2 regions of the Weizmannia acidilactici genome follow, and region 2 is predicted to be linked to the other one. Evidence: predicted binding sites of a transcription regulator. Region 2 holds the regulator's gene; the other holds the start of a gene.
What was found. The regulator LexA, encoded in region 2, represses DNA repair genes until DNA is damaged. The targets are predictions, from matches to a motif close to CGAACATATGTTCG.
Positions count from the first base shown of each region.

Region 1: the regulator LexA is predicted to act here: its motif matches at 4,027-4,040, upstream of addB (helicase-exonuclease AddAB subunit AddB).

Region 1 is NZ_BKZR01000006.1:92,593-100,230, reverse strand. It holds gene GBH70_RS03740 (M48 family metallopeptidase) at 1-882, shown strand, start outside; gene GBH70_RS03735 (IDEAL domain-containing protein) at 1,012-1,245, opposite strand; gene GBH70_RS03730 (competence protein ComK) at 1,430-1,969, shown strand; gene GBH70_RS03725 (TVP38/TMEM64 family protein) at 2,426-3,043, shown strand; gene GBH70_RS03720 (TIGR00266 family protein) at 3,085-3,873, shown strand; gene addB (helicase-exonuclease AddAB subunit AddB) at 4,136-7,638, shown strand, end outside; gene addA (helicase-exonuclease AddAB subunit AddA) at 7,620-7,638, shown strand, end outside.
Region 2 is NZ_BKZR01000020.1:1,944-9,581, forward strand. It holds gene GBH70_RS08865 (YneF family protein) at 67-285, opposite strand; gene sirA (sporulation inhibitor of replication protein SirA) at 354-794, opposite strand; gene tkt (transketolase) at 987-2,993, opposite strand; gene GBH70_RS08880 (DUF896 domain-containing protein) at 3,146-3,379, opposite strand; gene GBH70_RS08885 (YneB family resolvase-like protein) at 3,465-4,118, opposite strand; gene yneA (cell division suppressor protein YneA) at 4,138-4,458, opposite strand; gene lexA (transcriptional repressor LexA) at 4,660-5,280, shown strand; gene GBH70_RS08900 (flavodoxin domain-containing protein) at 5,548-6,027, shown strand; gene GBH70_RS08905 (DnaD domain-containing protein) at 6,251-7,318, opposite strand.

The sequences.
Region 1 (7,638 bases), on a different contig from region 2:
CTGTCCTACCGTTTTTCAAAGGTATATCACATTTCCACCCAGACGTTTACCGGGTGGATGAAAGATGAAGTCACCGATTTTTGGGTAAATTTCGTGATCATGTTTGCCGTTTTCGCTGTCCTCTATGCGCTCATGAAAAAGTACCGGTATAAATGGTGGATTCCTGCCTGGCTATTGTCGATTCCGTATACGGTTTTTATGATGTTTATCCAGCCGGTTGTAATCGATCCTTTGTATAATGATTTTTATCCTTTGAAAGACAAGGCGCTGGAAGCAAAAATCCTAGCGCTCGCGTCGAAAGCACATATTCCGGCGGATCATGTATATGAAGTCAATATGTCAGAAAAAACAAATGCCTTAAATGCCTATGTCACAGGGATCGGCGCCAATTCAAGGATCGTACTCTGGGATACGACCCTCAACCGTTTGAACGATAAAGAGATTTTATTTGTGATGGCACATGAGATGGGGCATTATGTGGAAAAACATATTTATTTCGGCACGGCGGGTTATATTTTGATGATGCTTATCGGGTTGTGGCTGAATGCGAAAATCATGAACGCCATTGCTAGCCGGAAAGGAAGCGGACGATGGATGACGGGAATTTCGAATATCAGTTCGCTTCCCCTGTTCTTGTTGATTTCCTCGGTTTTGCTGTTTGCGTCAAGTCCGCTTGTGAATTGGGGATCACGGTATGAGGAACTCCGTGCGGACCGCTATGCCGTCAAAATGACCCACGATCCTAAATCCGGCATCCAAACGTTCCAAATCTTAACGAAGGCGGGACTAAGTGAAGTCAATCCTCCGCTTCTTGTAAAAATATTCCGCTACGATCACCCGACGATGCTGGAGCGAATCCGCATGCTGGAAGGGGAAAAATAAAACCTGACTATGAAAAAAGCAGTGTGCGCCAGTTTGCAAGGCGCCCGCTGCTTTTTTGGATTTAACGGCTATTTGAGCAAAAGAAAAGGGCGGTGCAAACCGGTTTTGACCGCTTTGCCGCAGCCCGAATCATCCGAATTGTAAATTGATTTTTTTGAGTTCATTCGTTAGCTCCATGAACTGCTCTTTGTCCCGGAGATCAAGTACATGGTCGATTTGTTCCAGCAGTTTCTCTTTTTGTTTGTTCAACATGATCTCATTTAGCAGCATGTCAGTATAAATGTGTTCCACGAATTTTTCCATTTGGATCTGGGTCATCGCACTTTCTTTTGGCAGGTCAGAATAAGATTTTTTGTTCTCCATGTATGATCACCCTTTTCGCTTTTTTTTATTATATAGAGTTTTCAAACGAAAATCAATCAAAAAAATTTGCCTTTTCTGAAACAATGAATTGGAAAAAAATACGCATTTTTTGAAAAAAATACTAGAAATTGAGGAATTTTGTACTATAATAGAGTTATGAATAATGCTATTGGGGGGAAGATGTTTGCAACTGAAAGAGTATGAAATTTGTCCGTATACTATGGCGATTATTCCTTACAGTGATGGAAGTGAGGCTGGTTCAAAAGTTCTCGAAGTCAATCAGGAAATTTATGTGCAGGACAGTCCTTTAGAAATTGTTAAAATAAGTTGTGAAAATTTTGGAAGCAACTTTGAAGGAAGAAAAAATTCAACGAAACGCTTAATTAATGTCCGCCATAAACCGCCCATAATTATAGATCCCCATACATCCACAATACTTTTTCCAACTAAATCGCCAACTAAGCCGGATTGTATCTGGCTGGTTTCCAGGCATATCAAAGACCATTACCCTGAAGAGGGGGGGAAAACAAAAATCATTTTTTCCAACAACCAAACGTTTATTTTGCCGATTAGCCACGGCTCATTTTTGAACCAGTATCACAATGCGGCATCATTGCAGGTTGCTTATGAAGCTAAAATCAGGCGGGCAAGATTGCTTTTTTTAAAGCAACAAGGGTTTAAGGTGTTTGAGGATTTTGGGGATCACGGGCTGTATTGGTTTTAGGCGGCAGGCAGGGAAGGGCTCCCTGCCTTTTTGTTCGATAAAGTGAATACTTTGGACAGGAAATTGATCTGGTTACAAAAGGAAAATTGAAGTGGAAAATCGAAATTTACTTATGAATCGTTAAAGAAAGGAACGATCGCCGTTTGGAGAGGAAAAAGATTTATATGCGCTGTACTCCATCGTCCGCAGCTTGCAAGCAAACAGCTAAAAGGTGCTGTTTGTCAGACACATATTGGCGAAAGCAGTATGAATCCATTTCAAATATTTTTTACGTGCAATCGGGAACCCGGAACCGGCATTGGACATAGGAAGCAACTGGAATGGCTTTACCAGCTGGAGCCCCGAAATACCGTGAGTTCACCAGACCAAAAATAAAAGTGGGAGTCGATTGAAAATAATACATCGGTGATATGGTACACTAAAAGCGAATTGAAAATGGAGGAGTACAAGAAGAATATGAACCTGGAACTGCTCAAAGATTGGCTAACGATGGAAAACTTCATGCAGCTAATGACCCAATACCGTTCTTTCGGGCCTATTTTAGGGACGGGGCTGCTCGTTTTGGAGGCTTTTCTACCCTTTTTGCCCATGGTGCTGATTGTCATGGCAAATGCCAACGCATTTGGGCTTTGGCTAGGGTTTCTCTTATCATGGTTCGGGGCATGCACGGGGGCTTTTCTTGTATTCCTCTCCGTAAGAAAGTACGGGCAGAGCCGTTTTCTTGCTTTTTTAAAGACACACCGCCATGTGAAAAAACTGATGGATTGGCTTGACCGCCACGGGTTTGCGCCGCTTTTTGTGCTGCTCTGTTTTCCTTTCACCCCCTCGGCTGTCGTTAATATCGTGGCAGGCCTTTCCGCGATCCGCTGGTTCCAATATTTATTGGCTGTATTTGCCGGCAAAATGATCACCATTTTCATCATCAGCTTTATTGGGCATGATATTGCATCGCTTTTGAAACAGCCGCTTCGTACGGGAATTGTGCTGCTGGCCATCGCCGTGTTATGGTTTGTCGGGAAAAGAGTGGAAGCCCGGTTGAGCCGAAAAATAAAAATGGAACAAAATCAAAGTTGATTCGTATACAGGGGAAAGCGATTTTGAATGGAGGTATGGAAATGAACAACCATGATATTGATTTCAAACTGTATGGGGACGACATGCAGTTTGTCGAAGTGGAACTGGACCCGCAGGAAACGGTCATTGCCGAAGCGGGTAGCTTGATGATGATGGAAGACGGCATCCGGATGGAAACGATCTTTGGCGACGGATCGGGCAGCCAGAGCGGCTTAATGGGGAAATTGTTCTCGGCCGGAAAAAGACTAATTACCGGTGAAAGCTTATTTATGACCGCTTTTACGAATGAAGCCTACGATAAGAAGCATGTCGCTTTTGCGGCGCCTTACCCGGGCAAAATCGTGCCGATGGATTTAAGTGAACACGACGGGAAGATAATTTGCCAAAAAGATGCCTTTTTGGCTGCAGCAAAAGGGGTCTCGGTTGGTATCGAATTCCAGCGGAAAATCGGCACCGGGTTTTTTGGTGGCGAAGGCTTTATCATGCAGAAGCTTGAAGGGGACGGCCTTGCCTTTATCCATGCAGGCGGCACGATCCAAAAGCGTGAACTGGCACCCGGGGAAACATTAAGGGTTGATACAGGTTGCCTTGTAGCCATGACAAGAACCGTTGATTATGATATTGAATTTGTTAAAGGAATTAAAACTGCATTGTTCGGCGGCGAAGGGCTGTTCTTTGCCACATTGCGCGGCCCGGGGGCGGTTTGGGTGCAGTCCCTCCCTTTCAGCCGTCTCGCAAGCCGTGTGTTTGCGGCAATGCCGCAGTTCGGCGGTTCCAGGGATGAAGGCAGCATAGCAAAAGGGCTGTTTGATCTGTTTGACGGGGATTAAAAGGGTGCGTTTTTAATGCGGCACCGCAGCTTAAAAAGGGACTTTCCCGAAGGCGGCGGTACCTTATTTTTGTGCATTGTGGTTCGTATAGCGCGCCCCGAACCGGAGTAGCACAAAAAACTTGATTAAGCCGTAAATATGATTTAAAATAAAAGAACAAATGTTCTAATTTTGGTTGCGGTTTCCGTGTGTTTACGCCATTCGGCAAATGGAAGCGTGTTATGAAGAAATTGGAATGATCGGATAGAAGGAAGTGAAACGAGTGTCCCTTCGATTTATTATCGGCCGTCCCGGGACGGGGAAGACGGAATTCATCCACCGCGAAATCAGACAGAAACTGCTTGAAAATCCATCCGGCTCCCCCTTGATTTATCTTGTTCCGGAGCAGATGACATTTTTGTCGGAAACACGGCTTGCACATGCCCCGGATCTGGGCGGCATGATCCGTGCCCAGGTGTACAGCTTTACGCGCCTTGCATGGAAAATATTGCAAGAAGTTGGCGGCATCAGCCGCAGCCACGTTTCTAGTTCAGGTTTAAATATGCTCATTCGGAAAATATTAGAAGATAAAAAAGAAGAACTGTCCGTGTTTGGACGGGCGGCGGATAAGGCCGGATTTATTGACCATGTTGAGCAGATATTGACAGAATTTAAACGTTCCTGTGTTACACCGGAGCAGCTTTTAGAGCAGCGGGAAGAACTCGGGAAAGAAGGAAAAGGAGAAGTTCTGTCGGATAAGCTGCATGACTTAGAAATCGTGTACAGCGCCTATGAACAAAAATTGGAAGGCAAATACATTGATTCGGAAGATTACTTGCGCCTGCTTGCTTCTGCGATCGCGCATTCCCGCTATTTGCAGCAGGCGGAAATTTATATTGACGGTTTCCACACTTTTACCCCCCAGGAATATTTGGTCATCACGGAACTTTTGAAAACTTGCCGCCGCGTCACGGTTGCTCTGGCAACGGACAGGGCGTTCCGAAGGGCCCGCCCCGATGATTTGTACCTGTTCCGGATGCCGGGGGAAGCATATGCGTCCATTTATGAACTGGCGCTTTCAGGCCAGGTTGACATGGAAGAAGATGTTGTGCTCCATGAGCCGGTCCGGTTCGGGCATGAAAGCCTGCGCTTTTTACAGTCCAGCTTTGAAGAACTGCCGTTTCCATCTTTTTTGGATGAAAGCAGGGTGGAAATTTGGCAGGCAAATAACAGGCGGGCGGAAATTGAGGGGATTGCCCGTGCGATCCGGGATGCTGTCATGCAAAACTGGTGCCGCTACCGGGATATCGCCCTCCTTGTCCGCAACGGAGATGCCTACCAGGAGTTAATCGAAACGGTTTTTTATGATTATGAGGTGCCGTATTTTATTGACCGGAAACGGCCGATGCTCAATCATCCGCTAATTGAGCTGGTCCGCTCCACTTTGGAAATTATCCGGGGAAACTGGCGCTATGAACCCGTTTTCCGGGCGGTAAAAACAGACCTATTGTTTCCGCTTGGGGAAAACATCCATAGGCTGCGTGAAAAAATGGATCGGCTTGAAAACTATGTCCTTGCTTATGGGATCCAGGGGGAACGATGGACGGGCAGAAAAAGATGGGAGTACAGGCGCATCAGGGGCCTTGAGCTGGAAAATCTGCCGCAAACCGACGAAGAAAGAAAAATTGAACAGGAAATCAATGAGCTGCGGTTGTTGATCACAGCGCCGGTTTTGCGCCTATCGCGGCGGCTGAAGCGGGCTAAGACAGGGCGTGCGCTGTGCGAAGCGCTGTATCTTTATTTGGAAGAGTTGGAGATTCCAAGAAAACTGGAAAATTTACGGCTAATTAAGGAAGAAGAAGGGGATCTTGTCGCCGCCAGGGAACATGACCAGGCCTGGAATGAAGTGATGGGCCTTTTGGACCAGTTCGTGGAAATTTTTGGCGATGACCCTGCAGATCTAAAGAAATTTTCGTCCATTATCGAAACGGGGCTTGAGTCTTTGAAATTTTCGATCGTCCCGCCTGCCTTGGATCAAGTGTTGGTGGCCGATTTGGAACAGTCGCGCCTTTCGGATGTAAAACTGGCATTTATTATCGGGGTGAATGATGGCGTGATGCCGGCCAAAATAACCGAAGAGGGGATCCTAAATGATGAGGAACGCGAATATTTGCTGTTGAAAGGCATGGAGATCACACCGGGAAGCAAAGTGCGTCTTTTGGATGAAGAATTTATTTTTTACCGTGCGCTGACGACGCCTTCGGAAAGGCTTGTCCTATCTTATCCTCTTGCCGATGAAGAAGGGAAGGCGCTGCTTGCGTCCCCTTATATCAAACGGATGCAGGATATGTTCCCGTCACATGGTGGGGGATTATGGGTGAATGATCCGGCCGAACTGCAAGATGATCAGCAAATCGCATATATTTCCCATCCGGCGGCTGCCGTTGCTTTTGTCACTTCCCAGTTGCAGCTGAAGAAAAGGGGCTATCCAATGGCCAGTTTTTGGTGGGATGCTTATAACTTCTATATTGGAAACCCGGAATGGAAAAATGGGGCCGCCCATGCTTTTTCAAGTTTGTTTTATCAAAACAAGGCGCGCAAACTGTCCGAAAAAACGAGCCGAGAATTGTACGGAGACCATATTTTAGCCAGTGTGTCGAGAATGGAGCAGTTTTTCGTCTGTCCGTTTTCACATTTTGCGACATACGGGCTGAAACTCCGCGAGCGCGAAGTCTTCCGCCTTGATGCCCCGAATATCGGCGACCTTTTCCACGGGGCGCTGAAATGGATTTCCGATAAACTGCAGCAGGAAGGCATTCCGTGGTCCAAAATCAGCAAGAAGCAAAGCATGGAATTGGCAAAAGCGGCGGTGGACGATCTGGCGCCGAAACTACAGCACCAAATATTGCTGAGTACGAAACGCTACCAATATATTAAAAAGAAACTGGAGCAGGTTGTTGGAAGGGCGTCCTATATTTTAAGCGTGCATGCCCAAAGGAGCGGCTTCGAACCGGTTGCGATGGAACTTGCCTTCGGACCGAAAAAAGAGCTGCCGCCGCTGTCGTTTACGCTGAAAAACGGGGTGAAAATGGAGCTGCAGGGCCGGATCGACCGCGTCGATAAAGTGGAGAATGAAAACGGCGTTTACGTAAGGGTGATCGATTACAAATCAAGCGCACACAAGTTCGATTTAACGGATGTCTATTACGGGCTAGACTTGCAGGTGCTCACTTATTTGGATATCATCATGACTTACTCCCGTCAGCTGATTGGAAAAGAAAGCCTTCCGGCGGGCGTGCTGTATTTCCATCTTCACGATCCGCTCATTTCTGCGGATAAGATTTTAACCATAGAAGAAATCGAAGAAAAAATTTTAAAAGATTTCCGGATGCGGGGGTTGATGCTGGACAGTCCGGAAGTCATTTCACTCATGGATAAGACGCTTGAGTCGGGAAACAGCGCAATCGTAGCGGCAGGCCTGAAAAAAGACGGAAAATTAACCGCCCGTTCCGAAGTCGCCAGCAAAGAAGATTTCGAAACGATCCGCAAATATGTGCGCCATATTTATATGAAAGCCGGCAATGCGATCATGTCCGGCGCCACCGATATCGCGCCGTATAAAATCAAAAAACAGGCAGCATGCGCGGTTTGCCCGTTCCGGTCGGTATGCCAGTTCGACCAGTCGATGGAAGAAAATCGTTACCGGATCATCACCCCACAAAAACAGGAAGAAATTCTGGAAATAATGCGAAAGGAGAGTGAAAAAGATGAAAACAGCTATTCCTG
Region 2 (7,638 bases):
GTGGTTTATAAATTCGTGCGAAGTTGTACAGTGGAATAGATATCCCACAAAAGCCGGCAATCCAGCTTACAATTTCATTTGTTTATTCATAGCATTCATCATTTGATTGATTTTCTTTTGTGACGGCTTCATGCCCATTTGCATCATCATCATTTTCAACATTTGTTCGTTAATTGGCGGATTTTTCTTCAGGTAATTCATCATATATTTACGTGCGATGAAAAAACCGATCGCAATGCCGACCAAAAGGGCAATAAGGGCTACGAGAATAAAAACCCAAGTCATAGTATACCTCCTTCACTCACATACAGTGTACTAAATCCTCTTGAATTATACAATACTTCTTTGCCGCCTCACACGAATTTTCTTTCTTTCACCGGCTTGATCCAACCGAACCGTTTATTGTCGTAATCGATTGCAAGAAGATTGCCGTTGAATTTCCTTAAAGTTTCAAATATAGCTGTTTCCGTATCATAGCTGCCGGATGCATGGAGGCGAAGCAGCCTTTGCTCAATATTTACTTCGGCATACTGGCCCTTTTTGTTTGAGATCAGCCGGTAAGCGCCGTTTTCATATACCATTTCATTTTGATTGGGAAATATCTGCTGCAAGACATGTTGCACGGACAAAAGCGGAATCGGTTTCGTAATATAATCGATCTGCTGGCGGATAACGTTTTTTAATCTGCCGGTCACGCTGGAATATTGATTGAACAGATCAAAAAACATGCGTTCCCTGCCGTAATAATACTGCGCAATTTCTTCTTCAATTAAATAAATATAATAAGTCCGCATGCATGCATCACTCCCAACGTCATTATTACCCTTACTATAATGGAAAAGCCTCAAAAAAGTTGTCGTACGGTGTTATAAAATTCTGTAAGTTGTGTCGAAAATAACACCGTTAACGGTTTTTACACCCTGCAAACACAAAAATGAGCCTGCCATTTGCGGAAATCCGCATCAAGCAGGCTCTTATTTTATCGATTATAAATCCAATAGTTTTTTCGCGCGCGCAACGACATTTTCAACGGTGAACCCGTATTCTTTCACAACCGTATTGCCTTTTCCGCTCGCACCGAAAGTATCAATTGCCAAAATATCGCCTTCATCGCCGGTATATCTTTCCCATCCGAACGAGGAAGCCATTTCAATTGCAAGACGTTTCTTCACGGTTTTAGGCAGAACGGATTCTTTATATTCTTGGCTTTGCTGTTCGAAACGGTCCCAGGACGGCATGCTGACAACAGCTGCATCAATATTTTCTCCTGCCAACTGTTTCTGGGCCTCTACAGCCAGGTGGACTTCCGAGCCGCTGGCAAGCAAAAGGAGGTCGGCTGTTTCTTTTTGGGCCGGTGAAATGACATAAGCCCCTTTCGAAACGCCTTCCTGCGCTGTTTCGGCCGTTCCTATGATCGTTGGCAGCCCTTGCCGCGTCAAGACAAGTGCTGTCGGATGATCCTTGGATGTTAAAGCGAGGCGCCAAGCTGCCGCCGTTTCATTGCCATCAGCCGGACGAATGACGGACAAATTCGGCATTGCGCGCAGTGACGGAAGCTGTTCAACCGGTTCATGGGTCGGACCATCTTCCCCGACCGCAATGCTGTCATGCGTAAACACATACGTAACCGGGAGTCCCATGAGTGCAGCAAGCCGGATAGCCGGACGAAGGTAGTCCGAGAAAACAAAGAATGTGCCGCCGTAAACATGCACACCGCCGTGGAGGGCCATCCCGTTCAATGCCGCGCCCATCGCAAATTCGCGGACACCGAACCAGATATTGCGTCCTTCGTAAACATCCGGTAAATAATCTTTGTCTTCTTTCATACGGGTATTGTTAGAACCGGCCAAATCGGCAGAACCGCCGAATAATGACGGCAGCCGCTTCGCAACCGCATTAAGCACTTCCCCGCTTGATGCACGGCTCGCCAGCGTTTTCCCTTCTTCATAAACCGGAATCTCTTTATCCCAGCCTTCCGGAAGCTCCCCTTTGATGGCAAGCTTCAGCTCTGCGGCAAGTTCCGGATATTGTTGTTCATATTCAGCGAACAAAGACTGCCATTCTTTTTCCTTTTTCACGCCGTTTTCAATGACTAATTCGCGGAAACGGCTGTATACTTCATCCGGTACATAAAAGTCTTCCTCAAACGTCCATTTATACGCTTCTTTAGTCAGTTTCAGTTCTTCTTCCCCGAGCGGAGCGCCGTGGACGGCGGATTTACCAGATTTGTTAGGGGAACCGTACCCGATGATTGTTTTCACTTCAATCAGCGTCGGGCGGGTTGTATCGGCCTTGGCTGCTTCAATGGCTTTTGCAACGGCCCCGATGTCATTACCGTCTTCCACGCGCAAATATTGCCAGCCGTAAGCTTTAAATCTCCCTTCAACGCTTTCAGAGAACGACTTGTTTAATTCACCGTCAAGGGAAATATCATTGGAGTCATACAAGACAATGAGGCGGCCTAATTTTAAATGTCCAGCCAAAGATGCCGCCTCCGCGGAAACGCCCTCCATTAAGTCCCCGTCGCCGCAAAGCGCATATGTATAGTGGTCAATGACATGATAATTTTCTTTATTGTAAACTGCCGCCAGATGCCTTTCCGCCATCGCCATGCCGACCGCCATCGCAATGCCTTGTCCAAGCGGGCCGGTCGTTGCCTCAACGCCTTCTGTATGCCCAAATTCAGGATGGCCAGGGGTTTTGCTTCCGAATTGCCGGAAATTTTTAATTTCGTCCATGCTTAACGGATAGCCGGATAAATGAAGCAGGCTGTACAGCAGCATAGAACCGTGGCCGGCGGATAATACAAAGCGGTCCCGGTTAAACCAGTGCGGATTTTCAGGATTGTGGTTCATATACCTTGTCCAAAGCGTGTACGCCATCGGAGCAGCCCCCATCGGCAACCCGGGATGGCCCGATTTCGCTTTTTCAATGGCATCGATGGACAGCGTACGGATCGTCGTGATTGCCAGTTCATCCGTTTTATCAAACATCTTAATCATCCTTTCTCTCGGTGGTTACATTCCTATATTAAGGCAAGTTAAACCAATAACACAACTTTTTTACAGCTCTTACAGGCTTTCAGCGCAAAAAGGCTGGTATGCCCGCACACATTTATTTATGCAAAAAGCCCACTCAGGGGCCGTTAGTGCATTTTCCGCTTCATTTGAATGAGCTTGATTTTTTCCGGTGTGACGTCATTTCCGTCAGGGTCAAAGACGCGGACATTTTCGATTGTTTGTTTCATAGAAGAACGGAACGCCTGCAAATATTCGCTTCTCAATTTGGACTGTTCTTTTGCTTCCTCATCCGTCAGCCCGCCGTTTTTGGCTTTTCGCGCCAATTCATTAATCCTTGACATTTTGTCCTTAGAAAGCATCGTTTCTCTCCTTATCTTCATGTTTTTAAGTTATCTTACTAAAAAACGGGCGTGCCCGCAACGGATGTGCACCGGCAACACAGCCCTATTCCGAAAAACCCTTTTCCTCCATATATTCCTGGTATCTCCGGTGCACAGTTGCCTTTGAAACGCGGTAGCCGAATCCGCGCATAGTGGCGGCAATTTCCTGGAAAGTCAGACCATTTTCGCGCAAGTGGACGATTTCTTCAACCGGAACATCTTTCCTTTCCTTGCCGTGCACATTGCCGTGTCCCTTTAAATTTTTTTGCGGGCGGTAGCCTTTTTTTACTGCACGCTCCATGCCCCTCTTGATCTTTAAATTGTGAAGCTTCCGCTGGTACTCTTCCACCATGCTGACTATTTTCAATACCATGGAATCGGATTCCGACAGCTCCAATTCCCCGTTTTGGGCATAACAATATACTTTTACCCCTTTTTTATATAAAAAATGAATGAGTGCAATTTTTGCATTCCCCCGTCCGATACGCGTTTCATCCTGGACAAGCACCGCATCGATCCGATCGGCATCCAAAAGCTCGAGCAGGTCGAGCACACCTGGCCTGTCCAGGTCATATCCGCTCGCCCTGTCTTCGATCACGGCCGCCACTTCGAACCCGAGCCTTGCGGAAAGTTTTTCGAGCTCTTCCCGCTGCCTGTGCAGGGAAGTTTCTTGGCTCTCTTTATCCGTGCTTACTCTGCAATATAAAACGACTTTCATTTTCCCAATCTCCTGCTTCTTACTTAAATGCCATTTCATTTTCGTTTCCCGGCACGCCGTTTTTTTCAACCGGAATGACGATTTTTTCGCCGGCTTTGATCATATTCCCATCTATATCGTTATGGGCCTCCACCCAACGAATGAATTCCTCCCTGTTCATGGAACCGGCCTTGGCATACCGGTCAGCGATGTTCCAAAGTGTTTGCCCTTCCCCGACAACAATCTCCCTGCAGCTTGAACGGTCCTGCAGACTTGCAATCATATAAAAGCCTAAAATGAGTATTACAACTATTAAAATCATAACATAATTATACTGTTTCCATAACCGTGCCACCGCCATCACCCTTCCACGAATATTTGTTCGATGTTTGGATAATAAAATTATAAAACGAACATGTGTTTTAGTCAATAGTTTTTTCGAACTTATGTTTGTTTTTTCTTCTTCGGCGTGATATAATAATAGCAAATAATGGCACACCGCCGTTCGCAGGTGCGGCTGTAAGGATGTGCCGATCACAATTGAACGACGAGGTGGAATTTTATGACCAAACTATCAAAACGGCAACAGGATATATTAAATTTCATTAAGCAGGAAGTACGGACAAAAGGCTATCCCCCTTCCGTAAGGGAAATCGGCCAAGCTGTCGGCCTTGCTTCCAGTTCGACTGTGCACGGCCACCTCGCCAGGCTTGAAAGCAAGGGGCTGATCCGGCGCGACCCTACGAAGCCGAGGGCGATTGAGATTTTGGACCATGAAGAAGAAATTCCTCTTCAAAATGTTGTAAATGTGCCTGTTGTCGGGAAAGTCACTGCCGGCATCCCGATTACGGCAATTGAAAATATCGAGGAGTATTTCCCGCTGCCGGAACATCTTGTCCCTTCCGACGATTCTGTTTATATGTTGGAAGTCGAAGGCGAGAGCATGATTGATGCGGGCATTTTGGACGGTGATTACGTCATTGTCCGTTCCCAGCAGACCGCCGATAACGGGGATATCGTCGTCGCCATGACGGACGAAAATGAAGCAACCGTCAAAAGGTTTTTCAAAGAGAAAGACCATTTCAGGCTGCAGCCTGAAAACCCGACAATGGAACCGATCATTCTGAAAAATGTAACCATATTAGGTAAAGTCATCGGCCTGTACCGTCAAATGGTGCATTGAAGTAGAGAGAAGCAGTTTGTTTGCTGCTTCTTTTTTAATAGAGGATATGCGAGATTTAAAGATATTATGAATGCCGAAATACCGTAATGAGGTATATTTTTCCCAAAACATACTTGGGCAAGAAATTCTGCGGCTAGTACTGGTAAAACGAATTTTCTCGAATCATTAGTAAAATGTAACAAAAAAATAGTAAACAATCCCTTTGTTTAGGGTTATCCTAATATTGGGAGTTTTAATGAAGTTACTTTAAGCAAAGGACTGAGAAAAATGAACAACATTGTTGTTTACGCTTCCAAGCACGGGACGGTTGAGGGCATTGTCAGGTCTCTCTTAAGAAAATCGCCGGAAGAAATTTTATCCATTAATATTTTAAAAGAAGAACCGCCAAATCTCTCAGATTACAAAAACATCATGATCGGCGGATCCATTTATCTGGGAAAAATCCAGAAACCGCTTACCAAATTTATCAAACACCATTTGGACATCCTTTTGCAGAAGCGTGTCGGCCTCTTTTTATGCGCCGGCGAAACAGACCGCAAAAAAGTCATAGATGAATTTAACCATGCCTTTCCGGAAGCACTGCGGAAACACGCCGTAGCCAAAGAAGTGTTAGGATACGCATATAAGCTGGACGAAATGAACTTTTTAGAAAAAATGCTGGTTAAAAAAATGAGAGGCGTTACGGAAAATACGAGCGCGCTGAACGAAGAAGGCATTGAACGATTTTTCGATACGGTGTTTAAGTAGTGCCGATGCCGCCATTTTCCCCCGCATCTTCTTCCCCTTCCTTTCCATCGGTTGCCGGCCTGGACGTACGCCCGAATAAACGGGAATCGTCGGAAGCCGGCACCTTCCACCTCCATCTTTTTTTGCTGATTTAGCCAGCCCTTCCGGTTAACCAGCGGACCGGAAAACGAAGCAAATTTTCCGAGCGATGGATTTGCTGCGTTTCTTAAAGTTTTTAAAATGGTCAAGATTTGACCGCTTCTTTTTTTCGATACTGCTCCCTTATTTTTTCAAGGCGTTGCCGCAGGGCGGCGATATCTTCCGGGCTTTTTTCCTGCAATGCAGAACTGCCAAGGAAACTGTGCTCGAATTCCGAAAACCAGCTGGGAAGCACTTCTTTCCTCCGGATTCCAGAATGCCTCTGCCGCCGCTTTATAAATTCCAGCTGCAATGCACGCGCCTCCTCCACTGTTTGCACATTTTTCCCCGCCCAGTCCTTTAAGATCGTTTCACAGTATCTCCAGTTTGCTACGCCGTGTTCCACTGCAGTTTTCATCGCTTCTATCACGAGTTCCGCCGTTAATTCATCACACCATGTAAAAATTTTTTCGGCAATATAGGAACCAGCTGTTCCAAAGCCGTTTTGTTCATAAAACGCGATTACATTCTTTGTTTCCTCACCTTTTTCAAAAACGGGAAAGTGCTCTATTGAAGAAGAAGTAATCTTTGCCGTAGTCTCTGTAGTAATCTCTGAAGTAGTCTTTGGTATTGCACTTTCATCGTGAACGTTTGAGCGCTCATATTGAAAGCATGGGTTTTCATATTGATCGTTGGAATTTTCATTTTGAAAGTATGTATTTTCAACCTGATCGTCCGAACATTCATTTTGAAAGTTTGGATTTTCATCCTGATGGCCCGGATTTTCATTTTGAAATTCCGCTCCGTCATCATTAAAAACCGGCAGTTTGTAACCTTCCAAAACATAACCCAGTTTTGCGAGATCGCGCTGAATTTTGGTAAGGTTTACCCGGTATTGCATCGTTTTATCCCAACGGTATTTTGGGTTTATCCGTTTTGACAGCCAGCTTCGCTCGCACAGTTTGTCCAAATACCGGCGCATGGTGGCTCCCGAGTTTGTAATCATGCATTCTTTTGCCAGTTCATCCGCCTTTTTGTAAATCCAGCCGTATTGCAGTTCTAAGCAGGACAAATCAATGTTTTCCCTTATCATGCGCTTCTTTTCTTCCAAAATAAATTGATCGAAATCGGCAATTCTTTCCGACCAATAGAGCATCTGGTTCAGCACTATCATCCACTCTTCCCTCCCTGTATAATCACGATCCAATTATTATCCAGATTCCTATTTATAACTATACTATTTTTTGTAATAATAATTCAACTTACCAACAAGATTAAATGTTTCGGATTTATTTACTCTAAATCTTAGATTCTGATGCTTTCATAGCGTTCTCCTTCATATTTCGCGGTTTGCTCGTACTGCGAACTAAATTTCTCCTCTAACACACTTCCTGAAAGTTTCAAATATAACACTGTAATTTTTTCTTCTCATCTTTTTGTTCGTCACTTCCACACTTAGGACAAAATGTCGGTAATATTGATTTACATCATCAA